Regions from separate parts of the Kitasatospora sp. NPDC093806 genome, predicted to be linked through region 1. Evidence: predicted binding sites of a transcription regulator. Region 1 holds the regulator's gene; the other holds the start of a gene.
What was found. Region 1 encodes HrcA, which represses chaperone genes, less so after heat shock. Its sites were predicted from a motif close to TTNGCACTCNGNNNNNCNGAGTGCNAA; they were not measured.
Positions count from the first base shown of each region.

Region 2: the regulator HrcA is predicted to act here: its motif matches at 7,010-7,036, upstream of AB0N76_RS18795 (FmdB family zinc ribbon protein).

Region 1 is NZ_JBFBDO010000013.1:7,694-23,124, reverse strand. Features, by position in the region: gene AB0N76_RS10110 (PDZ domain-containing protein) at 1-554, opposite strand, end outside; gene AB0N76_RS10105 (16S rRNA (uracil(1498)-N(3))-methyltransferase) at 635-1,384, opposite strand; gene dnaJ (molecular chaperone DnaJ) at 1,478-2,620, opposite strand; gene hrcA (heat-inducible transcriptional repressor HrcA) at 2,697-3,731, opposite strand; gene htpX (zinc metalloprotease HtpX) at 3,994-4,911, shown strand; gene AB0N76_RS10085 (hypothetical protein) at 4,951-5,535, shown strand; gene AB0N76_RS10080 (DUF2785 domain-containing protein) at 5,579-6,358, shown strand; gene AB0N76_RS10075 (DUF3097 domain-containing protein) at 6,379-7,212, shown strand; gene AB0N76_RS10070 (Uma2 family endonuclease) at 7,203-7,760, opposite strand; gene hemW (radical SAM family heme chaperone HemW) at 7,801-9,030, opposite strand; gene AB0N76_RS10060 (long-chain fatty acid--CoA ligase) at 9,089-11,011, opposite strand; gene AB0N76_RS10055 (ABC transporter ATP-binding protein) at 11,392-13,125, shown strand; gene AB0N76_RS10050 (ABC transporter ATP-binding protein) at 13,254-15,152, shown strand; gene AB0N76_RS10045 (sigma-70 family RNA polymerase sigma factor) at 15,274-15,431, shown strand, end outside.
Region 2 is NZ_JBFBDO010000035.1:25,311-40,741, reverse strand. Features, by position in the region: gene AB0N76_RS18830 (hypothetical protein) at 1-1,855, shown strand, start outside; gene AB0N76_RS18825 (YhjD/YihY/BrkB family envelope integrity protein) at 1,913-2,815, opposite strand; tRNA gene AB0N76_RS18820 (tRNA-Arg) at 2,933-3,005, shown strand; gene AB0N76_RS18815 (phosphatase PAP2 family protein) at 3,098-3,913, opposite strand; gene AB0N76_RS18810 (sigma-70 family RNA polymerase sigma factor) at 4,311-5,282, shown strand; gene AB0N76_RS18805 (hypothetical protein) at 5,486-5,668, shown strand; gene mscL (large conductance mechanosensitive channel protein MscL) at 5,698-6,117, opposite strand; gene AB0N76_RS18795 (FmdB family zinc ribbon protein) at 6,696-6,998, opposite strand; gene AB0N76_RS18790 (MFS transporter) at 7,126-8,463, opposite strand; gene AB0N76_RS18785 (potassium/proton antiporter) at 8,829-10,316, opposite strand; gene AB0N76_RS18780 (penicillin acylase family protein) at 10,605-13,322, shown strand; gene AB0N76_RS18775 (5-formyltetrahydrofolate cyclo-ligase) at 13,402-13,977, opposite strand; gene AB0N76_RS18770 (GGDEF domain-containing protein) at 14,083-15,018, shown strand; gene galU (UTP--glucose-1-phosphate uridylyltransferase GalU) at 15,031-15,431, shown strand, end outside.

The sequences.
Region 1 (15,431 bases):
TCGAAGCGGTCGGCGCCGATCCACAGCTTGCCGGTCCGCCCGCCCCGGTACCGCTTCCACCAGGCCGGCTCCACGCCGAACGCCGAGACCAGCAGCGCCCGGTCGCCGTCCGGTTCGAAGGCCAGCCCGCCGACCGGCCCGTACGGCAGCCGAGCCGGCTCGCCGCCGTCCAGCGGCACCGCGTACGCCCAGGTGCGGCGCAGCGAGGCCTGCCCGGCGGCGGTGGTGGCGATCGGCCGGCCGTCCGCCGTCCAGCCGCGCAGCTGGGTCTGCGCGTCGCCCCAGTGGGTGAGCCGCCGGGACGGGCCGCCGTCGGCCAGCACGACGTGCACCTCGGGCGCGCCGTCCCGGGTGGAGGTGAAGGCGACGTGCCGCCCGTCCGGGGAGAACCGGGGGCGGCGGACCGGGAGGTGATCGGCCGTCAGCCGCCAGGCCCGGCCGCCGTCCAGCGGGGCGAGCCACACGTCGTTCTCGGCGACGAAGGCGATCCGGTCACCGTGCAGGTGCGGGTGGCGCAGGTACGCGCCGGCGGAGGTGCTCTCGGGTTCGGTCACACCCGTCACCCTAGGCACGCACCCCGCCGGTGCGCCCGGTTTTCGCCGACCACGAACCCCTGCGGGGGATCGCGGGGGATTCAGCTCCAGCGGCCGGTGCGGCCCAGCAGCAGCGCGCCCGCGGCGACCCCCGCGGTGGAGGTGCGCAGCACCGACGGGCCGAGCCGGTAGGGCCGCGCGCCGGCCTCGGCGAAGGCGGCCAGCTCCTCCGGGGAGACCCCGCCCTCCGGGCCGACCACCAGCACCAGGTCCCCGGCGGCCGGCAGGGCGGCCCCGGCCAGCGGCTCGGCGCCCTCCTCGTGCAGCACGCCGGCGAACGCGGCGGCGGCCAGCAGCGGGGCCAGCTGCCGGGTCGTCATCGGGTCGCGGACCTCGGGGAAGCGCAGCCGGCGGGACTGCTTGCCGGCCTCCCGCGCGGTGGCCCGCCACTTGGCGAGCGCCTTGGCCCCGCGCTCGCCCTTCCACTGGGTGATGCAGCGGGCGGCCGACCACGGGACGACCACGTCCACGCCGACCTCGGTCATGGTCTCCACGGCCAGCTCGCCGCGGTCCCCCTTGGGCAGCGCCTGGACGACGACGATCCGCGGCGCCGGCTCCGGCTCGCGGCGCACGGCGGCCACCGCCACCTCGATCGCGTCCTTGCCGTGCACCGCCGCGACGGTGCCGTCCACGCCGAGGCCGAGCCCGTCGGCCAGGGTGACCGCCTCGCCCGGCTCCAACCGCTTCACGGCGGCGGCGTGCCGGCCCTCCGGCCCGTCCAGCCGGACCAGCGCGCCCGGCGCGGCGGCGGCGATCCGCTCGGTGTCGACGACGAACACGGGCGCGGTCATGCGGGGAACCTCCGGGGGCGGGGTGAAGCGGGACAGGGGGTCGGGAACGCGAAAGGGGTGCCGAGGAAGCCTCGGCACCCCCCTGCGGGACGGCTAACGGCCGTTGAAGGCGTCCTTCAGCCGGGAGAACAGCCCCTGCTGCCCGGGCGCGAACTGGCCGGACGGCCGCTCCTCGCCGCGCAGCACCGCGAGCCGGCGCAGCAGCTCCTCCTGCTCGGCGTCGAGCTTGGTGGGCGTCTGCACCTCGACATGCACTATCAGGTCACCGCGGCCGCCGCCGCGCAGGTGGGTGATGCCCCGCCCGTGCAGCGGGATCGACTGGCCGGACTGGGTGCCGGGCCGGATGTCGACCTCCTCCAGCCCGTCCAGGGTCTGCAGCGGCACCTGGGTGCCGAGCGAGGCGGCCGTCATCGGGATGGTGACCGTGCAGTGCAGGTCGTCGCCGCGGCGCTGGAAGACGGCGTGCGTGGTCTCGGCGATCTCCACGTACAGGTCGCCGGCCGGGCCGCCGCCGGGGCCGACCTCGCCCTCGCCGGCCAGCTGGATCCGGGTGCCGTTGTCGACACCGGCGGGGATCTTGACGGTCAGGGTGCGGCGGGCGCGGACCCGGCCGTCGCCGGCGCACTCCGGGCACGGGGTCGGCACGACGGTGCCGAAGCCCTGGCACTGCGGGCAGGGCCGGGAGGTCATGACCTGGCCCAGGAAGGACCGGGTGACCTGGGAGACCTCGCCCTTGCCGCGGCACATGTCACAGGTCTGCGCGGAGGTGCCGGGGGCCGCGCCCTCGCCGCTGCAGGTGGTGCAGGTGACGGCGGTGTCGACCTGGAGCTCCTTGGTGGTGCCGAACGCGGCCTCCTCCAGGGTGATCTCCAACCGGATCATGGCGTCCTGGCCGCGCCGGGTCCGCGAACGCGGGCCGCGCTGGCCGGAGGCGGCGCCGAAGAAGGCGTCCATGATGTCGGAGAAGCCGAAGCCCGCCGCGCCCGCGCCGAAGCCGCCCGCGCCGCCCCCGCCGTTCGGCGAGAGCGGGTCGCCGCCGAGGTCGTAGACCTGGCGCTTCTGCGGATCGGAGAGCACCTCGTAGGCGGCGTTGATCTCCTTGAACCGCTCCTGCGTCTTCGGGTCCGGGTTGACGTCCGGGTGCAGTTCGCGTGCCAGGCGCCGGAACGCCTTCTTGATCTCGTCCTGCCCCGCATCCCGTCGGACGCCGAGTACCGCGTAGTAGTCCGTGGCCACCAAATGCTCCGCTTGTTCCGCCTGTAAGAGTGCTTGCGATTCAGGGCGCCGTTAAGTCTTTTAACGGCACCCGTTCCTACGACTCGGCCAGGATCTGGCCCACGTACCGTGCCACCGCTCGCACCGCCCCCATTGTGCCCGGGTAGTCCATCCGGGTCGGACCGATCACACCCAGCTTGGCCACGCTCTCGTCGCCCGAACCGTAACCGACCGAGACGATCGAGGTGGAATTCAGCCCCTCGTAGGCGTTCTCGCGGCCGATCCGGACCGTCATCCCCGCGTCCGCGGTCTCACCCAGGAGGCGGAGCAGGACGACCTGCTCCTCCAGCGCCTCCAGCACCGGCTGGATGGTCAGCGGGAAGTCGTGGCCGAAGCGGGTCAGGTTGGCCGTGCCGGCCAGCATGATCCGCTCCTCGTTCTGCTCGGCGAGCGTCTCGAAGAGCGTCGCCAGCACGGTCGAGACGGTCGGCCGGTCGGCCGCCTCGAACAGCGCGGGCAGCTCCTCCAGCAGCCCCGGCACGTCCGGCAGCCGCTGGCCGGCCGCCCGCGTGTTGATCCGGCTCCGCAGGTCCGCCAGGACGGTCTCGCCGACCGAGCCCGGGCAGTCGACCATCCGCTGCTCGACCCGGCCGGTGTTGGTGATCAGCACCAGCATCACCTTGGCCGGGGCCAGCGCCACCAGCTCGATGTGCCGCACCGTGGAACGGGTCAGCGAGGGGTACTGCACCACCGCGACCTGGCGGGTCAGCTGGGCCAGCAGCCGCACGGTACGGGCGACCACGTCGTCGAGGTCCACCGCGCCGTCCAGGAAGTGCCGGATCGCCCGCCGCTCGGGCGCGCTCATCGGCTTGACCTCCGCCAGCCGGTCGACGAACAGGCGGTACCCCTTGTCGGTGGGGATCCGCCCGGCGCTGGTGTGCGGCTGGTGGATGAAGCCGTCCTCCTCCAGCGCCGCCATGTCGTTGCGGACGGTCGCCGGGGAGACCCCGAGGTTGTGCCGCTCCACCAGGGCCTTGGAGCCGACCGGCTCCTCCGTCCCCACGTAGTCCTGGACGATCGCGCGAAGCACCGCGAGCTTGCGGTCGTCGAGCTGGCGGACCTCACCGGCCATGGGGCACGCACCTCCGTCTGCACGCGTTGTCCGTTGTGACATGTGTCCGTTTCCGAGCGGTTCGAGCCGATCCGGCAAGGCCCCGGTCTTGGCACTCTGAACACACGAGTGCCAGAACCGTACCTGCCAGTGTAAGGCCCGGGTCCGACGGCAGGAACGGCCCGGCCGGGGTGATCCTGCCCGCAATCCGCGCCGCGCGGGTGATGCCGCCGGCCCGGCCGGGTGGCAGCATCGAAAGCGGACGGCGAACGGAGGACCAGCGATGTCGAGCCCGGGCCAGCCAACCCGATTCGCCCCGGACCGCGGCCTGACCGGCCGGATGGTCGGGACGATGTTCCTGATCGGCCTGCTGTACGTCGGATTCACCGGCCTGCTGATCGTGCTGCTGCGCGGCGCCTGGCCGATCGTGGTCCTGATCTCCGGCGGCCTGTTCGTCGCCCAGTTCTGGTTCAGCGACAAGATCACCGAACGGGCGATGGGCGCCCGCCCCGTCACCCCCGAGCAGTACCCGCAGCTGCACGGCGCCGTCGACCGGCTCTGCGCGCTCGCCGACATGCCCAAACCCCGGGTCGCGGTCACCGACACCGACATGCCGAACGCCTTCGCCACCGGCCGCAACCCGAACAACGCGGTGGTCTGCGTCACCACCGGCCTGCTGCGCCGGCTCGAACCGGAGGAGCTGGAGGGCGTGCTCGCCCACGAGCTGTCGCACGTCGCCCACCGGGACGTCGCCGTCATGACGGTGGCCGGCTTCCTCGGCGTGCTGGCCGGCGCGATGACCCGGATCGCCATGTACGGCGGCTTCCTCGGCGGCCGCAACAACAACGACTCCAACGCCGCGATCGCCGCCCTGGTCATCCCGCTGGTGTCGGTCGCCGTGTACGCGATCAGCTTCCTGCTGACCCGGCTGCTCTCCCGCTACCGCGAACTGGCCGCCGACCGGGCCGCCGCCCAGCTCACCGGCCGGCCCAGCGCGCTCGCCTCCGCGCTCACCAAGGTCACCGGCCAGATCGCCGCCATCCCGACCAAGGACCTGCGGCAGGCCCAGGCCTACAACGCCTTCTACTTCGCCCCCGCGCTGAGCGCCCGGGAGGCCGCCACCCAGCTGTTCTCCACCCACCCGACGCTGGAGAAGCGACTGGCCCAGCTGGCCGAGATCTCCACCCGGCTCGGCCACTGAGACACCCCTCCCCCGCCCCCGCCCCGGGAAAGGACCGCCGTGGGAATCCTGGACGCGCTGTTCGGCCGCACCAAGCCCGTCAAACCCGACCTCGACCAGCTGTTCGGCGTGCCCTCCGCCGCCCTCACCCTCGAAGCCGGGGCCGGCTTCCGGCCCACCGGGATCGGCTCGGTCTGCTTCGCCTCCGTCGAGGGCGGCGCCTTCGACGAGGTCGAACGGCAGGTCCGGGCCCTGCTCGACGCCGACACCGGCCGCGGCGGCGTCCCCGTGGAGGCGTCCACCGACGCCTACGGCTACTCCTGGCTGCTCGCCCGGCACGCCCCCGAGGAGCTCCCGGAACTCGTCAACGACCTGCACGCGGTCAACAGCGAACTGGAGGCCAACGGCTTCGGCCCGCAGCTGCTCTGCTCGCTGATCGGCTTCCGCGACGCCCGGGAGCGGCCGCTGGCCCTGGTCTACCTGTACAAGCGCGCCGCGTTCTACCCCTTCGCGCCGCTGCCCGGCGGCGCGGAGAAGCGCGACAGCCCGCTGGAGCTCCAGGTCAACGCGCTGCTCGGGAACGACCTGCGGCTGGAGAAGGACCTCACCCGCTGGTTCCCGGTCTGGGGCGCCCCCGGGCTGTGAAAATCCGGTGGCCCCACCGGCGCGCTCCCCCTAGGGTCCGCCCGTGATCAACTGGAGCGCGATCGAGTCCGCCGACCCCACCCCCGAGACCCTCGCCGCCGTGAGCGCCGCCCTGCGCTCGCCCGACCCGCACGTGCGCGACAGCCTCGCCTACGAACAGCTGTGCCGCTGGGTGCCCCTCCTCACCCCCGAGCAGCGCCTCGCGCTCGGCGACGAGATGGCCGAACGCCTCACCGACCCCGAGATCCAGGCCCGCACCTTCGCCCCGCTCGTCCTCGCCGACCTCGTCGACCTCGGCGCCTACCGCCCGGCCTGGCTGGAGGCCTTCGCCCACTGGTACGTCGGCGAGACCGACCTGCGCGGCTTCGACCCCGAACTCGGCTGGCTGCACGCCGTCGCGCACGGCGCCGACCTGCTGGCCGCCCTCGGCCGCGGCCCCCTGCTCGCCGACCCGACCCCGCTGCTGGACCTGGTCACCGCCCGGCTGCTCGCCCCCACCGACCACGTGCTGGACGCCATGGAGGACGACCGGCTCGGCCGCGCCGTCGCCCAGATCCTCACCCGGCCGGACCTGACCGAACGCCAGGCGCTCGACTGGCTCGACCCGATCGCGGCGCAGCCGCCGCGCCGCCCGTCCGCGACCACCGGCGCCGTGCCCGCCGTCGTCTCCAACACCCTGCGCACGCTGCGGATGGTGTACGTGCTCGCCGACCGGGGCGTGCGGACGGAACGCGGCGCCGACCCCGTGCCGCTGCCGCACTCCGCCGCCCTGCGGGCGCGGATCGCCGGGATCCTGGTGCTGAACTCGCCGTTCACGGGCTGACGCCTCGTAGACTCCGGGACATGCGCAGCCGCTCGTACGGACCCGACCTGACCCCGCCGTGGAAGAAGCAGGCCCCCGCCCCGGAGGTGCCGGCCGAGCGGGACCTGGTGGTCGAGGAGGCGGCGACCGGCTACTGCGGGGCGGTGGTGCGCTGCGAGAAGACCGCCGAGGGGTTCACCGTCACCCTGGAGGACCGGTTCGGCAAGCACCGGGTGTTCCCGCTGGTCCCGCGCGGCTTCCTGCTGGAGGGCCGGGTCGTCACCCTGGTCCGGCCCACCGGCCCGGCCCCCGCCCGCACCCCCGGCCGCACCGCCTCCGGCTCGGTCGCCGTCCCCGGCACCCGGGCCCGGGTCGCCCGCGAGTCCCGGATCTACGTCGAGGGCCGGCACGACGCCGAGCTGGTGGAACGGGTCTGGGGCGACGACCTGCGGATCGAGGGCGTGGTCGTCGAGTACCTGGAGGGCGTCGACGACCTGCCCGCGATCGTCGCCGACTTCGCCCCCGGCCCCGGCCGCCGGCTCGGCGTCCTGGTCGACCACCTGCTCCCCGGCACCAAGGAGCACCGGATCGCCGCCCGGGTCACCGGCCCGGCGGTCCTGGTCGTCGGCCACCCCTACATCGACGTCTGGCAGGCCGTGAAGCCCGCCTCCGTCGGCATCCCCGCCTGGCCCGCCGTCCCGCGCGGCGAGGACTTCAAACTCGGCACCTGCCGCCGCCTCGGCTGGCCCGAGAACACCCCCGCCGCCTGGAAGCGCATCCTCGCCGCCGTCGACTCCTTCAAGGACCTGGAACCGGAGCTCCTCGGCCGCGTCGAGGAACTGATCGACTTCGTCACCCAGCCGGATCAGGAATAGGGCTGGAACTCCGTGGTGTCAAGCGTGATACCCAGCAGATCCAACGGCACCGGCTCGCCGAACTTGGTGGTCCGCTCGACCACGTAGTCCGGCAGCCCCGAGGCGGCGGCCCGGGTCGGCTCGGTGAGCAGGACGCACAGGCCCTTGATCGGATCGACGATCAGGCACACGGGGATCGCGCCCTCGGCGTACAGCTCCCGCTTGGTCCGGTAGTCGCGGAACACACTGGTTTTGGAGACCACCTCGACCGCCAGCGTCACTGCGGACGCGGACAGCAACCGCCCGGACTCCTCGACCGCCCCGCGTTCGAACACGACCAGGTCCGGCTGGGGCTCGCTGACCGCACCAACGAAGGCCACGTCCTGTGTGGTCAGGGCGTTCCACCGGTCGTACGGTGTCTGATGCTGGATGGCGCGGATGATGAGGTTGTGGACCATGTCACGCCCTGCCATCATCACGATTTCCCCCCTGATGAGCTCGGCCTTGAAGCCTTCCGGGACCTCCAGGTTTTCGAAGATCCCAGTCATCCGGTCATCGATGGCGGTCATTGCGCGCTCCCTCCGACGGCTGACACCACGTTAACGACTATCAGTCCACCAGGTCACGTACCACCGCGTCCGCCAGGAGGCGGCCCTGGAGGGTGAGGGTGGCGCGGCCCTGGGCGTAGGTGTCGGGGGCGAGGAGGCCGTCGGCGAGGTGGCGGGTGGCGGCGGCGCGGCCGGCGGCGGTGAGGAGGTCGAGCGGGATGCCCTCGGCGAGGCGCAGTTCGAGCAGGACGCGCTCGACCCGGCGGTCCTCGGCGGTGAGCCGTTCGCGGCCCTGGGCCGGGGTGCGGCCCTCGGCGAGGGCCCGGGCGTAGCCGGCCGGGTGCTTGGCGTTCCACCAGCGGACGCCGCCGACGTGGCTGTGCGCGCCCGGGCCGGCGCCCCACCAGTCGGCGCCGGTCCAGTACAGCTCGTTGTGCCGGCAGCGGCCCTCCGGGGTGGTGGACCAGTTGGAGACCTCGTACCAGGAGTAGCCGGCGGCGGCGAGCGCCTCCTCGGCGATCAGGTAGCGGTCGGCGTGCACGTCGTCGTCGATCATCGGCAGTTCGCCGCGCTTGACCCGGGCGGCGAGCCTGGTGCCGTCCTCGACGATCAGCGAGTAGGCGGAGACGTGGTCCGGCCCGGCGCCGATCGCGGCGTCCAGGGAGGCCCGCCAGTCGTCGTCGGACTCGCCGGGGGTGCCGTAGATGAGGTCCAGGTTGACGTGCTCGAAGCCGGCCGCGCGGGCCTCGGCGACGCAGGCCTCGGGGCGGCCGGGGGTGTGGTGGCGGTCGAGCAGCTTCAGCACGTGCGGGCGGGCGGACTGCATGCCGAAGGAGATCCGGTTGTAGCCGCCGGCCCGCAGTTCGGCGAGGTAGGCGGGGTCGACGGACTCCGGGTTGGCCTCGGTGGTGACCTCGGCGTCCTCGGCGAGCCCGAACTCGTCGCGGATCGCGGCGAGCATCTTCACCAGGTCGCGGGCGGGCAGCAGGGTGGGGGTGCCGCCGCCGAGGAAGACGGTGCGCACCGGCAGGTCGGCGCCGCCGAGGACCTTCCGGGCGAGCCGGATCTCGGCGACCACGTTGTCCGCGTAGGTCTCCTGGGAGGCTACCGCCCCCGAGGAGCGCAGCTCGGTGGCGGTGTAGGTGTTGAAGTCGCAGTAGCCGCAGCGGCTCGCGCAGTAGGGCACGTGCAGGTAGAAGCCGAACGGCCGGGAGCCCAGCCCGTCGAGGGCGTGCGCGGGCAGGGAACCGTCGGACGGCACCGGTTCGCCGTCGGGGAGTGCGGAGGGCATGCACCCATTGTCCCGTACGGCCGGAGTGTTCCTCCGGGCCGTACGGGACGGGGGCGGCTCAGGCCTCGTTGGAGCCCGCGTACATCGCGGTGACCGCGTCCGCGTAGGTCCGCTCGACCACCGGGCGCTTGATCTTCAGGCTCGGGGTGAGCTCGCCGTGCTCGACGTCCAGGTCGCGCGGCAGCAGGTGGAACTTCTTGATCGTCTGCCAGCGCTGGAGCGAGCCGTTGAGCCGCTGCACGAAGCCGTCGATCAGCTTGTGCGTCTGCGGGTCGGCGACCACCTCGGCGTAGGACTTCCCGGCCAGGCCGTGCTCGGCGGCCCACGGCATGATCGCCGCCTCGTCCAGGCCGATCAGCGCGGTGCAGAAGTTGCGGCTGGCGCCGATCACCAGGACATTGCTGACGAACGGGCAGACCGCCTTGAACTTGCCCTCCACCTCGCTGGGCGCGACGTACTTGCCGCCGGAGGTCTTGAACATGTCCTTCTTGCGGTCGGTGATCCGCAGCACGCCGTCCGGGGACAGCTCGCCGATGTCCTCGGTGTGGAACCAGCCGTCCGCCTCCAGCACCTCGGCGGTCTTCTCCGGCAGGTTGTGGTAGCCGCGCATGATGCCCGGGCCGCGCAGCAGGATCTCGCCGTCCTCGGCGATCCGCACCTCGGTGCCGGGCAGCGGACGGCCCACCGTGCCGACCCGGATGTCCTCGGCCCGGTTGACGCAGGAGCCGGCGCTGGTCTCGCTCAGGCCGTAGCCCTCCAGGATCGGCACCCCGGCGCCGACGAAGAAGTAGCCGATCTCGGGGGCCAGCGCGGCGCTACCGGAGACCGCCCCGCGCAGCCGCCCGCCGAACGCCGCCCGAATCTTCGCGAACACGAGTCTGTCGGCCAGCGCGTGCTTGAGCCGCAGGCCCAGCGGGGCGCTCCCGACGCCGGTGGCCACCCGGTTCTCCTGGACCGTGCGCGCGTAGTCGCGGGCGGTGGCCGCCGCCCACAGGAAGATCTTGTACTTGGCGCCGCCCTCGGCGCGGGCCTTCCCGGCGATGCCGTTGTAGACCTTCTCGAAGATCCGCGGCGCCGAGGCCATGATGGTCGGCCGGATCACCGGCAGGTTGTGGATGATCCGGTCGACCCGGCCGTCCAGCGCCATCACGTGCCCGGTGGCGATCTGCCCGGAGATCAGCGTCTTGCCGAACACGTGCGACAGCGGCAGCCACATGAACTGCACGTCGTCGGCGGCCAGCAGCCCGGTCAGCTCCTGGGCCCGCCCCTCGTACGCCCAGCAGTCGTGCACCAGGCGCACGCCCTTGGGGCGGCCGGTGGTGCCGGAGGTGTAGATCAGGGTGGCCAGCTGCTCCTTGTCGAGCGCGGCGACGGTCTTCTCGACGGCGTCCGGCCGCTCGGCCAGGTGCTCGGCGCCGAGCCGCTCCAGTTCGGCGAAGCTGAGCACCTTCAGCCGGCCGGCCTCGGGGGCCTCGGCGGGCGCGTCGAACAGGACGACGGTCTCCAGCTCGGGCAGCCGGTCCAGCGCGGGGACGATCTTGGCGAGCTGGGCGGCGTTCTCGGCGAACAGGGCCCGGGAGCCGGAGTCGGAGAGGATGAACGCGGTCTCGTCCGCGTTGGTGCTCGGGTAGATGGCCGTGGTGGCGGCGCCCGCGCACATGTTGCCGAGGTCGGCGAGGACCCACTCCAGGCGGGTCGAGGAGGCCAGCGCGACCCGGTCCTCGGCCCGGATGCCCAGCGCCAGCAGGCCGGCCGCCACCCCGTACACCCGGGCCGCGGTCTGCGCCCAGGTCAGCGAGCGCCACTGCTCGGCGCCGGGGGCGCCGTCCGCGGCCTGCTCGTCCACCGGGGCCGGATAGCGGTAGGCCTCGGCGCCCGGGGTCAGGGCGACCCGTTCCTGGAACAGGTGCGCGACCGAGGCCGGACGCCCGGCGATGATGTCGGCACTGCCGGAGTCGATCAGGGACTGCGCGGAACTCAACGAGGACCTCCGGGGGCGGGTGGCCGTCTGAGGGACTGGCTCTGAGGCTGGGGATCGTCTCCGAGACCGGGACACGGCTTCCGTGGGGGCGGTCGCCGACACTCTTGGCAACCTGGCCGATACCGACGAGTAACAAGAGGGCAGTCAGCAGCCTAGGGGGAAACCGGTCATTCCGTAAGAGGGCGGGCCGAGTCGACACCCTCCCGGATCACGAGTGCCCGCCGCCATACCCGTGGCGCCCCGGCACCACCGCGCCCACCGGGACGTTCGGCAAAGGACTGGACAAAGATCCGGCTCGCTTGCCCGGAATCGCGGGCACGAGCCGCGCCAGCACCGAGAATTGGGATGCCAACGCCGCCGCCGACGACAAGAGTGAGCCAGTGCTGATCAGACTGCTCAGGGCGTACCTACGCCCCTACACCCGACCGATCACCCTGCTGGTGCTCCTCCAGCTGGTCTCCACCCTCGCACTGCTCTACCTGCCCACCCTCAACGCCGACATCATCGACAACGGCGTGGTCAAGGGCGACACCGGCTACATCCTGCGCGTGGGCGCCGTCATGATCGGCGTCACCCTGCTGCAGACCCTCTGCTCCATCGTCGCCGTCTACTACGGCGCGCGCACCGCCATGGCCGTCGGCCGCGACCTGCGCGCCGACGTCTTCGACCGCGTCCAGGGCTTCTCCGCCCGCGAGATGGGACAGTTCGGCGCCCCCTCGCTGATCACCCGCACCACCAACGACGTCCAGCAGGTCCAGATGCTGGTCCTGATGGCCTTCACCCTCATGGTCGCGGCGCCCATCATGTGCGTCGGCGGCATCATCATGGCCCTCAACCAGGACGTGCCGCTCTCCGGGCTGCTGCTGGCCGTGATCCCCGCGCTCGGCGCCGTCGTCACCGTCCTCGTCCGCGCGCTGCGCCCGCGCTTCCGCAGCATGCAGGAGAAGATCGACACCGTGAACCGGGTGCTGCGCGAGCAGATCACCGGCATCCGGGTGATCCGCGCCTTCGTCAAGGACGACCACGAGCAGAACCGGTTCGCCGACGCCAACGGCGACCTCACCGGCGTCTCCCTCCAGGTCGGCAAGCTGATGGCCTACCTGTTCCCCAGCGTCATGCTGGTCGTCAACGTCTCCAGCGTCGCCGTGCTCTGGTTCGGCGCCCACCGGATCGACAGCGGCGACATGGAGATCGGCGCGCTCACCGCCTTCCTCTCCTACCTGCTGCAGATCCTGATGAGCGTCATGATGGCCACCTTCATGTTCATGATGGTGCCGCGCGCCGAGGTCTGCGCCGAACGCGTCCAGGAGGTGCTCACCACCTCCTCCAGCGTCGTCCCGCCCGCCGCGCCCGTCACCGAGGTCCTGCGCCGCGGCCACCTCGAACTGCGCGACGTCGACTTCCGCTACCCCGGCGCCGAGGCGCCCGTCCTGCGCGGCATCGACATCAGCGCCCGCCCCGGCGAGACCACCGCCGTCATCGGCTCCACCGGCAGCGGCAAGTCCACCCTGCTCGGCCTCGTCCCCCGGCTCTTCGACGCCACCTCCGGCCGGGTCCTGCTCGGCGGCGTCGACGTCCGCGACCTCGCCCCCGAGACCGTCGCCGACAGCGTCGGCCTCGTCCCGCAGAAGCCCTACCTGTTCTCCGGCACCATCGCCGGCAACCTGCGCTACGGCCGGCCCGACGCCACCGACGAGGAACTCTGGCACGCCCTGGAGATCGCCCAGGCCAAGGAGTTCGTCGAACGGCTGCCCGAAGGCCTGGACGCGCCCATCGCCCAGGGCGGCAGCAACGTCTCCGGCGGCCAGCGCCAGCGCCTGGCCATCGCCCGCACCCTGGTCCGCCGGCCCGACATCTACCTCTTCGACGACTCCTTCTCCGCGCTCGACTACGCCACCGACGCCAAGCTGCGCAAGGCCCTCGCCCGCGAGACCTCCGACGCCACCGTGCTGATCGTCGCCCAGCGCGTCTCCACCATCCGCGACGCCGACCGGATCATCGTCCTCGACGAGGGCGCCGTCGTCGGCACCGGCACCCACCGCGAACTCATGGCCGGCAACCCGACATACCGGGAGATCGTGCTCTCCCAGCTCACCGAGCAGGAGGCGGCGTGACCACCCCCGACAAGCCCGCACCCGACCTCCGCAAGGGCCCGCCCGCCGGGGGCGGCAAGCCGGTCCCGCAGGCCGGCGACTCCCAGGCCGCCGCCGCCCGCCGCGGCCCCGCCGGCCCCGGCCGCTTCATGGGCGGCCAGGGCGCCGAGAAGTCCATGGACTTCAAGGCCTCCGGCAAACGCCTGCTCAAACTGCTGCGCCCCGAACGCGCCCTCATCACCGGTGTCCTCGCCCTCGGCACCCTCAGCATCGGCGCCGCCATCACCGGCCCCAAGATCCTCGGCCACGCCACCGACCTGATCTTCGCCGGCGTGGTCAGCGCCCGCTTCCCCGCCGACACCTCCAAGCAGCAGATCGTCGACGGCATGCGCGCCCGCGGCGACACCGACCTCGCCGACCTGCTCTCCTCCGTCGACTTCACCCCCGGCCAGGGCATGGACTTCGACGCCATCGGCTCCGTCCTGCTCTGGGTCCTCGCCCTGTACGTCGCCTCCGCCCTCTTCGGCGTCGTCCAGGGCCGGCTCGCCGCCCGCGCCATCCAGCGGGCCGGCTACCGGCTCCGCCAGGACACCGAGGCCAAACTCGCCCGGCTGCCGCTCAGCTACTTCGACAAGCAGCCGCGCGGCGAGGTCCTCAGCCGGGTCACCAACGACATCGACAACATCAGCCAGACCATGCAGCAGACCATGGGACAGGTCGTCAACTCGCTGCTCACCGTCGTCGGCGTGCTCGCCATGATGTTCTGGATCTCGTGGCTGCTCGCCCTCATCGCGCTGATCGCCGTCCCGCTCTCGGTGGTCGTCGCCACCCGCGTCGGCAAGCGCGCCCAGCCCCAGTTCGTCCAGCAGTGGAAGTCCACCGGGCAGCTCAACGCGCACATCGAGGAGATGTACACCGGCCACACCCTGGTCAAGGTCTTCGGCCGGCAGCGGGAGTCCGCCGCCACCTTCCGCGAGCACAACGAGGCCCTCTACGCCTCCAGCTTCAAGGCCCAGTTCATCTCCGGCGTCATCCAGCCCGCGATGATGCTCATCGGCAACCTCCAGTACGTGCTGATCGCCGTCGTCGGCGGCCTGCGGGTGGCCAGCGGCGCGCTGTCCATCGGCGACGTCCAGGCGTTCATCCAGTACTCCCGGCAGTTCAGCCAGCCGCTCACCCAGGTCGCCAGCATGGCCAACCTGGTGCAGTCCGGCGTCGCCTCCGCCGAACGCGTCTTCGAACTCCTCGACGCGCCCGAGCAGACCCCCGAACCGGCCATGCCCGAACGCCCCGACACCCTGCGCGGCCGGGTCGTCTTCCAGGACGTCGCCTTCCGCTACGAGGCCGACAAGCCCCTCATCGAGGACCTCTCGCTCAAGGTCGAACCCGGCCAGACCGTCGCCATCGTCGGCCCCACCGGCGCCGGCAAGACCACCATGGTCAACCTGCTGATGCGGTTCTACGAGGTCAGCGGCGGCCGGATCACCCTCGACGGCGTCGACATCGCCGCCATGTCCCGCGAGGAACTGCGCTCCGGCATCGGCATGGTCCTCCAGGACACCTGGCTGTTCGGCGGCAGCATCGCCGACAACATCGCCTACGGCGCCGAGGGGGCCTCCCGCGAACAGGTCGTCGAAGCCGCCAAGGCCGCCCACGTCGACCGCTTCGTCCGCACCCTGCCCGACGGCTACGACACCGTCATCGACGACGAGGGCGCCGGCGTCAGCGCCGGCGAGAAGCAGCTCATCACCATCGCCCGGGCCTTCCTCGCCCAACCGTCGATCCTCGTCCTCGACGAGGCGACCAGCTCCGTCGACACCCGCACCGAGGTGCTCATCCAGCGCGCCATGGCCCGGCTGCGGACCGGCCGCACCAGCTTCGTCATCGCGCACCGGCTCTCCACCATCCGGGACGCCGACGTGATCCTGGTGATGGAGAGCGGCTCCATCGTCGAACAGGGCACCCACGACGAACTGATCGCCGCCGGGGGCGCGTACGCCCGGCTCTACCAGGCCCAGTTCGCCGAGGCGGTCGCCGAGGTCGAGTGAGCCCCCGGGAGCCCGGGGCGGTGGCGCGGCCACCGCCCCGGGCTCTCCCGTCCCCCGGCGGGTCCTTTCGCGTTCCCCGGCGGTCTTCATGATCGCGGGGCCGGACGCTACGGTAGGGCCCGTGAGTGACGACCCGTCGGCGGCAGCCGCGACCCAGCCCGGCGACACGCCCGCCCCGGACGCCTTCGAGACCTACCGGCGCTACCTCGGCTCCGTCGCCTACCGGCTGCTCGGCTCCTTCACCGACGCCGAGGACGTCCTCCAGGAGGCCTGGCTGCG
Region 2 (15,431 bases), on a different contig from region 1:
GGCACCGGTCCGCGCGACCGGCGTCGACCCCCGTCTCGCCATCCGGACCGAACCGGCGGCCCCCGCCGACCGCGCGGACCGGACCGGCCGCGCCGACCGGAGCGACCGCGCCGAGCGGACCGATCGGGCAGCGCAGGGCGGTCGGACGGACCAGGCCGGGCCCGGGGCGCTGCCCGAAGGGCCCGCGCCCACCGAGAAGTTCGAGAAGCGGGACAACCCGGAACGGACCCGGGCCCTGCGCGTCCTGCGCGCCCCCGCCACCCCGGCCGCCGCTGCCGCCACCCCGGCCGTCGCCGCCCCCGGCGCGGGCACCGTCCCGGAGCCGCCCGCCCCGCAGCCGCTGCCCGAGCCGGACCCCGTCCCGGCGCCGGTCCCCGAGCCGCACCCGGAGCCCGAGCCCACCCCCGACCCGGAGCCGCTGCCGACCCCCGGGCCGGCGCCGAAGCCCGCGCCCAGGCCCGCTCCCGTCCCGGCACCCGAGCCGCTGCCCACCCCCGACCCGCAACCGGTGCCGCCCGCGCCGCCGCTGCCGCGGCCGGAACCGCTGCCCGTCCCCGAGCCAGTGCCGGCGCCCTTCCCGGAGTCCACCTCCGAGGCGCTGGACGTGCTGGCCACGCTCAACTCCCGCCCGGTCTCGCCGCTGCGCCGCGCGCTCAAGCGGATCACGATCTGGACCCTGCTCCTCGCCGTCCTGCTCGGCGCGGCGGTCACCGCGCAGCTGCTCCGCCCGCTGCCGGACAACAAGGTGAGGCTGACCGCGGCTGGCGGCTACGGCTTCACCGGCGACCCGCTGGACCTCGCCTGGCCCGCCAAGGGCCAGTCCGCCGCCGAGGTGGTCGGGGTGGGCGGCCTGGGCAGCTCCGGCCCGGAGACGCCGGCCTCGATCGCCAGCGTCACCAAGGTCATGAACGCCTACCTGATCCTCCAGGCGCACCCGCTCAAGAAGGGGGAGAGCGGCCCCAAGATCACCGTCGACAAGCAGGCCGCCCAGGAGTCCGGCAACGTCGACGAGTCCCGCGTCACGCTGACCGAGAACCAGCAGATCAGCCAGTACCAGGCGCTGGAACTGCTGATGCTGCCCTCGGCCAACAACGTGGCCCGGCTGCTGGCCCGCTGGGACTCCGGCTCCGAGGAGGCGTTCGTCAAGAAGATGAACGACACCGCCGCGAAGTTCGGCATGACCAACACCACCTACACCGACCCGGCCGGCTACAACCCGGACACCAAGAGCACCGCCAAGGACCAGCTGAAGCTCGCCGGACAGGTGATGCAGGACGAGGTGTTCCGGCAGATCGTCTCGACCCCGGACACCAACTTCAACAACCAGAAGATCTCCAACACCAACACGCTGATCTCCCCGAAGAACGGCATCATCGGCGTGAAGACCGGCTCCAGCACCCCGGCCGGCGGCTGCCTGATGTGGGCCGCCTACAAGGAGATCGCCGGTGTGCGGCGGTTGATCCTCGGCGTCACCCTGGGCCAGCCGGCCACCGCCGCCGAGCCCAGCATCCTGAAGATCGTCCAGACCGTCAGCGCCAAGCAGATCCAGGCCGCCCAGAACGGGCTGACCGGGCAGACCCTGGCCAAGCAGGGGGACGTGGTCGGCCGGGTCGAGGACGGCCTCGGCGGCACCGTCCCGGTGGTCGCCGCCCAGGACCTCACGGTGGCCGGCTTCCCCGGCATCACCGGCACCCTGGTGCTGGACCCGCTGAAGATCGCCCACCACCTGCCGGCCGGCACCAAGGTCGGCGTGCTCCGCACCGGCGAGGGCGACAACAAGGTCGAGGTGCCGGTGGTGCTCCAGGCCGACCTGGCCCCGCCGTCCATCATGGACCGGCTGACCCGGGCGCTCTGAGGCGTCGCCCCGGGTGGGGCGGGACACCTCCCGCTCCACCCGGAGCCCCTTCGCTCCTCAGAGCCGCGCGCCGCCCCAGCGGCCGGGCGCGGTGCGGGTGCCCAGCAGCCGCGCCACCGGCTCCTCCTCGGCCAGCACCCGGCCCAGCGCGATCGCCAGCGTCAGCCCGGTGAACATGACGATCAGCCAGGACAGCCCGGTGAACACCACCCCGTACGCGCCGAACTGGCCGATGCTGCGGGACATCGCGCCCGGCAGGTAGAACCGCGAGGCCACCCCCAGGGCGACCACCGCCGCCCCGCACAGCACGGCCCCCGGCAGCAGCGGCAGCCAGCGCACCCGGGCGCCCAGCAGCAGGTGCTGGGTCCACCACCACAGCACCGTCGAACCCAGGAAGATCAGCGGCAGCCCCAGCCAGCCGCCCACGCCGAACCCCTCCCGGACCGGCGTCTGGAACACCATCCAGACCAGCCAGACCGCCAGCCAGACCAGCCAGCGCCAGGCCGCCACCCGGGTCCCCGCCTTCGGCAGCTCCCAGCAGCGCTCGCAGACCCGCTGCATCGCCCGGCTCAGCGCCGTCGCCGACAACAGCGTCACCAGCGCGCCGATCACCCCGAAGCCGGCCTCCTGCTCGTGCCCGCTCCCCAGCAGCTGCTGCACCGACTGCGCCGCCTCGCCCTGCAAGCCGAGCTCCTTGCGGAGCGAGCGCAGCACCCCCTCCCGCACCGCCGCCGGGGTGAACACCGCCACCACGAACAGCGCCGGCAGCGCGCTCAGGAAGGCCTGGGCGGCCAACCGGGTCGCGCAGTCCAGCAGATTGACCCGGAGCAGCTGGCGCAACGCCCGCCCCACCAGCGGCACCTGCTCGGGCAGCCCCCGCCCGAACTCGGCCAGCTCCGCCGACCGCCGCCTCCACCGCGCCTTCCACCCCGCCCGCCGCCCGGCCGGCTGCTCGCTCACGGGTCCGTCCTCCCGACCTGGTCGCCGTGCTCCATGGTCACCCGACCCCCGCCCACCCGCATCCGCTACCAACAACCGTCCGCGTACCGATCCGCTAGGCTGTCAGCGGTCGTCCCCGCCTCATTAGCTCAGGGGATAGAGCACGGCTCTCCTAAAGCCGGTGTCGCAGGTTCGAATCCTGCATGGGGCACAGCACGAACGCACGCCGCAGGCCCTCCGCCCGGATCCGGGTGGAGGGCCTGCGGCGTTCTCGTGGTCGGGGGCCGGGCGGGTGAGGGGGTGTCAGCGGAGGAGCTCGTCGGGGTGGTCGGCGGCGGGGTCCTCGGCCGGGGCTCCGGTGGGGCGGGGACGGTGGGTGGGGGAGACCAGGACGCGCTGGACCCGGGGGCGGGTGCGCCAGTTCACCCGGCGGACGTCGCGGGCGAGGGCGCCGGGGCGGACGAGTTCGACCAGGACGGTGACGGTGCCGAGGACGATGCCGGCGGCGAGCCAGCCGCCCAGGACGTCGCTGGGCCAGTGGACGCCGAGGACGACCCGGGAAGCGCCGATCCCGAGGACGGTCAGCGCGGCGATCGAGCAGGCGGTGATCCGCCCGGCGCGGCGGGCCCGGGGCCAGAGCAGGCCGACCAGCACGGCGCAGGTGATCGCCGAGGCCATCGCGTGGCCGGAGGGGAAGGCCGGACCGCCGGCGTGCGAGACCGGGTCGGGGAAGTCGGGGCGCTGGCGGTCGAAGGCGAGCTTCAGCGCCCACTGACCGGCCCAGCCGATCAGGGTCTGGGCCACCACCCAGCAGGCCAGGGTCCGGGCGCCGATCAGCCAGAGCCAGCCGGCGAGCAGGCCGAGCACGGTGCGCATGGTGATGGTGCCGCCGATGTCGGAGAACATCTGCACCGAGGCGGTGGTGACGGTGTGGTCGGTGGCGTAGCGGTGCAGGGAGTCCACCAACCCGTGGTCGAGCCGGGAGAGCGGCTCCCAGCCGGTCTGCACCAGGGTCGCCAGGGCGGCGAACAGCGCGGCGCAGCAGACCGCGAGTGCCGTGTGCCGGAGCAGGTGGCGATCACGCGGGGTGATGGTGGGCGAGCTGTTGGTCAGGTGCATGGCTGACACCTTCCCAGTCGCCCGCACCGATCGAGCACTGTGGTGATAGCGATTTGGCATCTTTTGTGCGGAGGACGTGCGCGCGCTCGGGCGTGGGCGCGGTCCGCGCGGGAACGCGGGTGGTGTCCGCGGGGTTCAGTGGAGGGGAGGGGCGCGCGGGGGTGCGCCGCGACGGTCCCGGAGTGAGCTCCCGCCGGTGCCCGGGTGGTCACGCTCCGTGCGGACGCGGGGCGAAAACCGGCAGGATACTGCATCATCGGAAGAATCCTGAGCGACTTGGGAATGTTGTCCGGATTCTGTTCGTTGGATCGTTACGTGCGAGGCCCCGCGGGGCCCCCACTTCTTGCCTGTCGGGGCAGGCAGGAAGACCTCGGCAAATCCAGCAAAGGGAGCAAGCATGGCCACCCGTGCCGTCGTTCGCGACAGGGCCGACCGGACTCGCGCGGCCCGCCCGACCAACCTTGAAGCCGACCGTGACCTGGTCGGCATGTACCTCGACGAGATCGCCAGGACGCCCCTGCTCGATGCCGCCGAGGAGGTCGAGCTCTCGCTGCGGATCGAGGCCGGCGTGTACGCCCAGCACCTGCTGGACGGCGACGAGCTCCCCGAGGGCATGCGGCGCGAGGAGCTGGAGGCGATAGCCGAGGACGCCGAGCGCGCCAAGGACGTCTTCATCCGGTCCAACCTCCGTCTCGTGGTCGCCGTGGCCCGGCGCTACCCGCGCAGCGGGCTGCCGCTGCTGGACCTCATCCAGGAGGGCAACGCGGGCCTGGTCCGCGCGGTCGAGAAGTTCGACTACGCCAAGGGGTTCAAGTTCTCCACCTACGCGACCTGGTGGATCCGGCAGGCGATCACCCGGTCGATCGCCGACCAGTCGCGCACGATCCGGCTGCCCGTCCACCTGGTCGAGGAGCTGGGCCGGATCCGGCGGGTGCAGCGGGAGAAGTCCAAGGAGCTGGGCCGGGAGGCGGAGCCGGCCGAGATCGCGGCCGAGCTGGACACCACCGAGGCCCGGATCAAGGACGTGCTGGACTGGGCCCGGGACCCGGTCAGCCTGAACATGTCGGTCGACGACGAGGGCGAGACCCAGTTCGGCGACCTGGTCGAGGACACCGGGGCGACGTCCCCGGAGGACGCCGTGATGGTCATGCTCCGCCGGGAGGAGCTGGACGGTCTGATCGGGCGGCTGGACGACCGGACGGCCTCGATCATCCGCTCTCGGTACGGCATGGAGGACGGCCGCGAGCGCACCCTCACCGAGGTGGGCAAGCAGCACGGCCTGACCCGTGAGCGGATCCGCCAGATCGAGAAGCACGCGCTGGCCGAGCTGAAGAAGATCGCCGACCACGCGGGCTTCGAGGCCGCGTGACGCGGGCGTGAGGGAGAGCGGAAGGCGGGCGTGAGGGAGAGCGGGAGGCGGGTTCGCCGGGCCCGGTGCGGAGCGGGTCCGCACCGGGCCCGCCGTCGTCCCGGCGGCTGCTTCTAGGCTGTAGGAGTCGGGGAGCGGTAGGAACGGGCGGGGGATCGGCGAGCGTGCTGGAGGAGACGGTGGCGGCGGAGGAGAAGAAGACGGTGGAGGAGCAGGCGGCGCAGGAGCGGGCGGCGAAGGCCCGGCTGGTGTTCCGGGACCCGCTGGACCAGCAGTCCGGGGACGACACCGACGCCGGCTGGGGCGAGCGCCCCGGCGCCGGGGCGAGCGGTGGGCGGGGTCTGGACTGGTACCTGAGCCAACGCCCACCGCACCACGGCGACTGATCGCGCGGACGGCCGCGAGGCGGGGGGACTCAGCGGGCCCGGGTGACCAGGGCGTCGCGGATCTCGGTAAGCAGCAGGACCTCCTTGGCCTCGGCCTCGGCCTGGACCTCGGCCAGGGTCTTGCGCCTGGCGGTGTACCGGGTCATCGGCAGGATGAGGCAGAAGTAGACGACGGCGGCGGTGATCAGGAACTGCAGGGCCGCGCTCAGCACGCCGCCCCAGAGGACGAGGATGCCGGAGGTGACCTCGCCGGCCGCGGTCACCTCGCAGGGCCCCTTGAGGCAGGAACTGTAGGACGCGAGGTCCTTGGCTCCGAAGGCGCCGACGATCGGATTGATCACGCCCTTGACGAAGGCGTTGACGATGTTGGTGAAGGCGGCGCCGATGACCACGGCGACGGCCAGTTCGACGACGTTTCCACGCAGCAGGAATTCCTTGAAGCCTTTCATGCCGCGTGAACGACGAAGTCGTTTTCCGGTTACGGGTGATCCTGCCCCCGCTCCGATTGACAACCCGATCGGCCGACCGGGGGCGCCGCTCCCGGTGCCGGCGGGCCCGCCCAGGCCGGGCCGAGGACGAGCGCGCCCGCCGCGAGCAGCAGGAGGGCGGCCGTCGATCCGGGCCTGAGCCGGAGCGCCTGTCGGAGCCGGTGGCGCCGGCCCGCACCGCGTCTGATCGGCGGGAACGCCGGGACCGGCCGGCGCGGCGGAACGCTCGGCGCGGGCAGCGGCGGGATCGCCGGCGGGCGGGGGGAAAGCGGGTGAGCGGAGAGCGGGCTGGTCTGCACGGGTACCTCGCGTGGTCGGCGACTGCTGGTGACCCACACTCTGGGCGGTCCGCGCGCCCGCCGGGATTTTCTTTTCCCCAGCTGTGGACAACCCGGGGCTGTGGACAATCCGTGTCGCCCGGCCGGGTGAATCCATCGGCCGACCGGGTGAGCCGACGCGGTTCCGGGAATGCGAAACGGCCCGCCGTACCCGCGTGGAGGCGGGTCGACGGGCCGTTCGGTGGTCCGTGCTGCCGGAGGTCAGCCGGCCGCCGGGGCCGGGCTCGCGGCGGGGGTCGACGAGGAGGACGAGCCCGTCGTCGAGGACGAGGAGGAGCCGGTGGAGGACGACGACGAGGAGCCGCCGCTCACCGAGCTGCTGGAGGAGGAGCGGCTGTCGGTCCGGTAGAAGCCGGAGCCCTTGAAGACCACGCCCACCGCCGAGAAGATCTTGCGGAGCCGACCCTGGCAGTCGGGGCACGTGGTCAGCGGCTCGTCGGTGAACTTCTGCACCGCCTCCAGGCCGTTGCCGCACTCGGTGCACTGGTACTGGTACGTGGGCACTTGTCTTCCTCCTGGCACTCTCGGCTGATGAGTGCTAACGATCCTCAATGATGCGGCATTCCGCTGGATCAGTCCAGCGACTCGAATGTGAGATGAGTCGGGCCCGGGCCCGGCGGACCGCGCCCGCTCAGCCCTTGGCGGCGCCCACCAGCTGCGGCGCGGCGCTCCGCTCCGGCGAGCCAGCGACCACCTTGCTGGGCGTGCCCGCAGCACCCGTGGCGCCCGCGGCAACCGGCGGAACCAGCAGTCCGCGCAGCGCGACCAGCGTGATCAGCCCCAGCCCGGTGCCGGCCACCGGCACCAGGAACCCGGCCGACGGCCCGTGTCCGTCGATCAGCTGCCCGGCCACCATTGCCCCGACCGCCAGGCCCAGTCCGATGGCCCCGGTCAGCCAGGTGAAGGCCTCGGTCTTGGCGCCGTCCTCGACCAGTGTCTCGACCAGGGTGTAGCCGGTGATCAGGGTCGGTGCGATGGCCAGGCCGCAGAACAGGCCGGCGATGGTCAGCGAGACCAGGTTCGGCATCGCCCACAGGGTCGAGCAGCCGACCACCAGTAGCGCGTAGCTGGCGAGTAGCCGGTGCCGGGCGGCCCGCCGCCAGGCGACCATGCCGTACAGCACACCGGCCAGCATCGAGCCGCCGGCGAAGATCCCGTACACGGTGCCGTTGGCCCCGGGCTGCCCGGCCGCCTCGGTGAACGCGGTCACCGAGACTTGCATCCCGCCGAAGACGGAGCCGACGCCCAGGAACACGCCGGCCAGTAGCCGGACGCCCGGCGAGGCCAGCGCGGAGACTCGCCGCTCGCCCGGCACGGGCACGTGCGGGGCGGGCGCGGTGCGCCGCTGGGCGGCGAAGGCGAGGCCGCCGGCCACGGTCAGCGCGGCCTCGGTGATCAGCCCGGTGGCCGGGTTGACGGCGCTGGCGATCGCGGCGGCCAGCACCGGGCCGATGACGAAGGTGAACTCGTCGGTGACCGACTCGAAGGCGAAGGCGGTGTTCAGCTTGGCCGGCGGCGCGCCGTCGGCCGAGAGCTTGGCCACCCAGCGGGTCCGCGCCATGGCGCCGATCTGCGGCACCGAGGCACCGGCTGCGGCGGTCGCGAGGTAGAGGCCCCAGACCGGGGCGTGCCCGAGGGCCAGCGCGATCAGCGCGCCGACCGAGACGGCGTGCACCGCGACGGTGGGCACCAGGACGGCGGTCTGGCCGAAGCGGTCGGCCAGCCGGCCGGTCTGCGGGCCGATCAGGGCCTGGGCGACGGCCGAGACGGCGGCGGCGGTGCCGGCGGTGCCGTAGGAGCCGTGGGTGTCGCGGATCAGCAGCAGGATGCCGAGGCTGAGCATCGCGTACGGCAGCCGGGCCGCGAAGGCGGGCGTCAGGAACGTCCAGGCGCCGGGCGTGCGCAGCAGCGCGCCGTAGCCGACCCGCGCGGGCGCGGCCTCGGCGGGGTGCTCCGGGGTGCCGGGCAGGGCGTGCCCGGAGGTGGTGTCGTCGACCGTTCGGCGGGCCGTCACGGTCGGTCCTTCCTGCTGCCTGGTAGCGCGGCAGGGCATGAAAAAGCCCCGACGGCGCCGAGAGTCGTCCTCTCGCGCGTCGACCGGGGTAGATACCGGGCCGGCCGGCGTGCTCGCCGAAGGCCGGACCGCGGCCGCCGAGCGGTCGCGCCAACTCTGCATCAGGCAGATGCTGGGGGTGTGTCAACCAGTAAAGCTATACGCGCGTAGATGGCGCGCTTGCCTCCACTGTACAGGGCGGCTCCAAAGTTGTCCCACCCACCTCGGGAGCCGCCCCCGTCACACCCGCCGCCCCCGCCCGCTCAGCCCCGCGAGACCGTTCAGCCCCGCCCGTGCAGCCAGTCGGCCAGCTTGCCGCCCTTGTCCACGGCGCGCAGTCGCCGCTCGGCCGCCTCGCTCACCTCGTCCGTGGTGACCACCAGCAGCTCGTCCCCGCCGCGCAGCACGGTGGCCTTGTCCGGTACGAAGCTGCTGCCCTCGCGCACCACCAGGGTCACCGCCGCGCCGGCCGGCAGCCGCAGCTCGCCGACCTCGACGCCGGACATCCGCGAGTCCGCCGCCAGGGCCACCGACAGCAGGTGCCCGTGCAGCTTCTCCAGCGGCGCCGACTCGATCCCGAGGTCCTGGCCCATCGAGCCCTGGCCGATCCGCAGGCCCTTGGCGACCCAGGGCAGGGTCGGGCCCTGGAGCAGCGTGAAGACCACGACCAGGATGAAGACGATGTTGAAGACCTGCTGCGCCATCGGCGCGCCGGCCACCATCGGGATGGTGGCGAGCACGATGGGCACCGCGCCGCGCAGTCCGGCCCAGCTGAGCAGCGCCTGCTCGCGCAGCGGCAGCCGGAACGGCGTGAGGGTCAGCACCACCGAGAGCGGCCGGGCGAGGAAGACCAGCACCGCGCCGATCACCAGGGCGGGCACCACGGCCGAGCCCATCGTCTCGGGGGTGCAGAGCAGGCCGAGCAGCACGAACATGCCGATCTGCCCGATCCAGGCCAGGCCGTCGGCGAAGCCGCGGACGGCGGGCCCGTGTGGCAGCTTGGAATTGCCGAGGATCACCGCGCTGACGTAGACGGCGAGGAAGCCGGAGCCGTGCAGCAGCGCGCCGCCGGCGTAGGCGAGCACGGTGAGCGCCAGTACGGCGATCGGGTAGAGGCCGGAGGACGGCAGGGCGACGTGCTTGATGCCGTAGGCGCCGATCCGGCCGACCGCGTAGCCGACCGCCAGGCCGATCGCCAGCTCGGCGAGGATGGTGCCGACCAGGACGTACCAGGAGTCCAGCTCCCCGGTGGTGGCGAAGGCGACGACCAGGATGACCACGGGGGCGTCGTTGAAGCCGGACTCGGCCTCCAGCAGGCCGGTCAGCCGGTGCGGCAGCGGGACCATCCGCAGCACGGAGAAGACGGCGGCGGCGTCGGTGGAGGAGACGATCGCGCCGAGCAGCAGGGAGGTCCGCCAGTCCAGGTTGACCAGCCAGTGCGCGCCGGCGGCGGTCACGAAGACGCTGATCCCGACGCCGACGGTGGCCAGCACGGTGGCGGACGGCATCACCGGTCTCGCCTCGCGCCAGTTGGTCTTGAGGCCGCCCTCGGCCAGGATCACCACCAGCGCCGCGTAGCCGAGCACCTGGGTGAGCTCGGCGTTGTTGAAGGTGATGCCGAGCCCGTTCTGGCCGAGCGCGACGCCGATGCCGAGGTAGATCAGCAGGGAGGGCAGCCCGGATTTGGTCGAGATGCGCACGGCGACCACCGCGACCAGCAGGATCACGGAGAACTCGAGGAGCAGCTGGTTCAGGTGGTCGACATTCACGCAGGGGCACCTCGGGCTTGGCGGGGGCGGACGGGGTACCGACAGGGGCGGCGGCCGGGGTCGCCAATTACTCCCCTTGCGGATCGTTACTCAGTCTAACATTTTGCCATATCTTTAGGTTCTCCCGTCACTCGCGTCCCCCGCCCCGCGGTTCTGACCTCCTCCGATCCCACCGTGGGCGTCCCCCGTGCACGTCCGCCAGCCGAGTCGGCCTAATGTGGTGCCCTGTCACGGCCCCGTGCCCTTGACATGTCCGCCCGCCCCCCAGTGAGGACCGCAAGGACCCAGATGCCCCGCTCGAAGAAGTTCCGGCGCGCCCGTCTGATCGTGATCGTGCTGGTCGTGCTGCTGGTGGCCGGCGCCGGCTACGGCGGCTACCGGGGAGTGGCCGCGGTCCGCGCGTCCTTCCCGGAGGTCGACGGCAGCGTCAAGGTGGCGGGCCTGAGCGCGCCGGTCGACGTCAAGCGGGACGCCAACGGCATCCCCCAGCTCTACGCCGACACCCCCGAGGACCTCTTCCGGGCCCAGGGCTACGTCCAGGCCCAGGACCGGTTCTGGGAGATGGACGTCCGCCGGCACATCACCGCCGGCCGGCTCTCCGAGATGTTCGGCGAGAGCCAGGTCGAGACCGACTCCTTCATCCGCACCATGGGCTGGCGCCAGATCGCGCAGAAGGAGTTCGACACCGTCCTCGGCGCCGACACCAAGAAGTACCTCCAGGCCTACGCGGACGGCGTCAACTCCTGGCTCGGCGAGCACCCGGGCGGGGCCTCCGCCTCCATGGAGTACGGCCTGCTCGGCGTCGTGAACGGCGGCTACAAGCCCGAGCAGTGGTCCCCGGTCGACTCGGTGGCCTGGCTCAAGGCGATGGCCTGGGACCTCTCCGGGAACCTCCAGGACGAGATCGACCGCTCGCTGCTCGCCCAGGACTTCAGCCCGGAGAAGATCGCCGAGCTGTACCCGGACTACCCGTACGCCCGCAACGGCACGATCGTGAAGACCGGCACCGTCAACGGCACCGCCTACAAGCCCGGCGACGGCTCGGCCGCGCCCGGCGCCGTCGGCACCGCCACCGCCCAGGGCGCCGCCGCCACCAAGGCGCTGCTCAAGGGCGTCACCGACCGGGTCGACGCGCTGCCCGAGCTGCTCGGCCGCAACGGCCAGGGCATCGGTTCCAACTCCTGGGTGGTCGACGGCAGCCACACCACCACCGGCAAGCCGCTGCTGGCCAACGACCCGCACCTCGGCCCCGGCCTCCCCTCGGTCTGGTACCAGATGGGCCTGCACTGCCGGACCGCCTCGCCGACCTGCCAGTTCGACGTCTCCGGCTTCACCTTCGCCGGGATGCCCGGCGTGGTCATCGGCCACAACAAGGACATCGCCTGGGGCTTCACCAACCTCGGCGCCGACGTCACCGACCTCTTCCTGGAGAAGGTGACCGGCCCGGAGACCTACCTGGTGGACGGCAAGGAGCTGAAGTTCGAGCTCCGCAAGGAGACCATCAAGGTCGCCGGCGGCGAGGACCGCACCATCACCGTGCGCACCACCCAGACCGGCGCCCCGCTGATCTCCGACCCGAGCACCGAGCAGCAGAACGTCGGCAAGTACGCGCCCAACGGCGGCTCCGCCCCGGACCGCGGCACCACCGGCTACGGCGTCGCCCTCCAGTGGACCGCGCTCATCCCGGGCAAGACGATGGACGCCGTCTTCGGGCTGAACCGCGCGCGGAACTGGGAGGACTTCCAGAAGGCCGCCGCCGACTTCGCCGTCCCGGCCCAGAACCTGCTCTACGCCGACGCCAAGAACATCGGCTACCAGGCCCCCGGCTACATCCCGGTGCGCGGCAACGGCGACGGCCGCTCCCCGGCGCCCGGCTGGGACTCCTCCTACCAGTGGAAGAAGGACCCGGTCCCGTTCGGCGCCCTGCCGTGGAGTCTCAACCCCGCCAGCGGCTACATCGTCACCGCCAACCAGGCCGTGGTCGACCCGTCCTACAAGTACTCGCTGACCAAGGACTGGGAGTACGGCACCCGGGCCAAGCAGATCACCGACCAGATCGACGCCCGGCTGAAGAACAACGGCAAGATCTCGCCGGACGACATGCAGGAGATGCAGCTCGACAACACCAGCGTGCTGGCCAAGACGCTGGTCCCGATGCTGCTCAAGATCCAGATCGACGACCCGTACGTGCGCGAGGCCCAGGACCTGCTGAAGGACTGGAACTACCACCAGGACGCCGACTCGGCCGCCGCCGCCTACTACAACGGCGTCTGGCGCCAGCTGCTCACCCTCGCCTTCGGCCAGAAGTTCCCGGCCGACCTGCGGGCGAAGGAGAACTGCCTGCTGGTCCGCGAGCAGGCCGACCCGACCAAGCCGGACAGCAAGACGAAGATCGTCACCGAGTGCGGCACCAGGGACCCGGGCAAGGCCCAGCCGGACGGCGGCGACCGCTGGACCGAGGTCGTCCGGCAGCAGCTGGAGAAGCCCGACAGCGGCTGGTGGACGTACATCGACTCCGAGCACAAGGAGCAGAAGGGCCTGGACAACCTGCTCGCCGAGGCGATGAAGAACGCCCGCCAGGAGCTCACCTCGCTGCTCACCAAGGACGTCTCCACCTGGAGCTGGGGCCGGCTGCACAAGCTGGAGCTGCGCGAGCGCACCCTCGGCTCGGACGACTCCTCGCTCGCCTCCGGCGTGGTCCACAAGCTGCTCAACCGCGGCCCCTACCGCCTCTCCGGCGGCTCGGCGGCGGTCGACGCGACGGGCTGGAACGCGGCGGCCGGGTACCAGGTGGACTGGGTCCCGTCGATGCGGATGGTGGTCGACCTGAGCGACCTCGACGCCTCCCGCTGGATCAACGTCGGCGGCGCCTCCGGGCACGCCTTCCACCCGAACTACAACGACCAGACCGACCTCTGGCTCAAGGGCAAGCTGCTGACCTGGTCCTTCTCGCCCGACGCGGTCGAGAAGAACGCCAAGCACAAGCTGACGCTGACCAACGGCTGACGAACGAGGCCAAGACGGCCCCGCGCACCCGGAACCCCCGGGGCGCGGGGCCGTCGGCGTACGCCCCCGGGGGTCCGCCTCACCCCAGCTCGTGCGGGCCCGCCGGGGTCACCGCGAGGTCCACCGGCCGGTCGTGCGGCTCGGCCGGCACCCGCTCCAGCAACTCGTGCTCGTACAGCAGCACCGCCAGCACCGGCCGCGCCCCGGCCCGCGCCAGCCGGGCCAGCACCCGGTCGTACGAGCCGCCGCCGCGGCCCAGCCGCAGCCCCCGGCGGTCCACCGCCAGCCCCGGCAGCAGCACCAGCCCCGCCCCGGTCACCGCCTCCGGCCCGAGCCGCTCGCCGACCGGCTCCAGCAGCCCGCGCCCGGCCGGGGCCAGCGCCTCCGGGCCCGCGTACTCCGCCCAGTCCAGGTCGTTGTCGGCCAGCAGCACCGGCAGCAGCACCCGCACCCCGCGCGCCCGCAGCGCGTCCAGCAGCGGCCGGGTGCCCGGCTCGGCGCCCACCGACACGTACGCGGCCACCGTGGCACCCGGCCCGGCCAGCGCGTCCGCGTGCCCGGCCAGCGCCTCGGCGGCCCGCTCGCGGTCCCCGGCCGGCAGCGCCCGCCGCCGCGCCAACAGCCGTGTCCTCAGCTCGCCCTTCTCGTTGTGCATGGGATGGTCCACCGCTCCTCCACCGCTCGCCCTCTACCGCTCCGGACCCCTGACGCCTGCGCGACCGGGACGCCCAGAGCCTGACACGCGGAAGGCCCGCCCCCGATGTCCACCCCGCTGCTGGTCCAGGCCCTGGCCGTGCTGAGCGCCCCCGCGCTGGCCGGCGCCGCCGTCCTCGGCGTCCGGCTGCGGCGCGGCGCGGCCGGCGCGGCCGAGCGCGAGGCCGGGCTGCGCGCCCGGGTCGACGAGCTGGAGACCCGCTGCGCCGAGCTGGAGCGCACCGCCTCCTGCGACCCGCTCACCGGCGTCTGGAACTACCGGCACGTCCAGCTCACCCTGGACCGGGAGATCGACCGGGCCCGCCGGGCCGAGCAGCACGACCCGCAGGACGGGCCGCGCCCGCTGGCCGTCCTGCTGCTGGAGATCGCCGGCTTCGAGGCGGTGGTGGCCGAGCACGGCCGGGTCCGGGCCGGGACGGTGCTGCGCGACCTCGCCCAGCGGCTCGGCATGGAGATCCGCCGCTCCGACACCCTGGGCCGGTACAGCGGCGAGGAGTTCCTGGTGGTCCTGCCGGACACCGGCGCCGAGGGCGCGGCCCAGGTCGCCGACCGGCTGGTCTGGTCGGTCCGCCGGCACCTGCTGCTGGACTGGTCCTCGGGCGACCGGGAGGGCCGCAGACCGCACGGCAACGGGCTGACCGCCGCGGTCGGCCTGGCCGTGCTGCCCGAGGACGGCGCCCACGCGGCGGTGCTGCTCCGGGCCGCCGACCGGGCGCTGGCGGCGGCCCGCGCGGCCGGCGGCGACTGCTGGCGCGGCGCCGTCCCACCAGCCGTCCCACCAGCCGTCTCCTCCCGGCCGGACGGTGTCTTCGCAGCCGAACGTGACCGTTCGGAAAAGGCGGGTAGTCTGTCGCCCTGTGTCGGAGGGGACCCCCTCGCCCCGCCCGTCACGTCCCCTATGCCTGCCATCGCGGCCGGGTCCGGCGAGGTGCTGCCGAAGCATCGTCCAACTGCACCCGGTCAGGCGAAATACGTGCCTTAGTAAGGTAAACGCATGACGACGACGAACTCCCGTATCCCGGTAACCAAGGCAGTGGTCCCCGCGGCCGGTCTGGGTACCCGCTTCCTGCCGGCCACCAAGGCCACTCCGAAGGAGATGCTGCCCGTCGTCGACAAGCCGGCGATCCAGTACGTCGTCGAGGAGGCGGCCAGCGCGGGCCTGTCCGACATACTGATGGTCACCGGCCGCAACAAGCGCGCCCTTGAGGACCACTTCGACCGCGCCTACGAGCTGGAGGAGCTGCTCGCCCGCAAGGGTGACCAGGACCGCCTCCGCCGGGTCCGCGAGTCCGTCGACCTCGCCAACATGCACTACGTCCGCCAGGGCGACCCCAAGGGCCTCGGCCACGCCGTCTCGGTCGCCGAGCAGCACGTCGCCGGCCAGCCGTTCGCCGT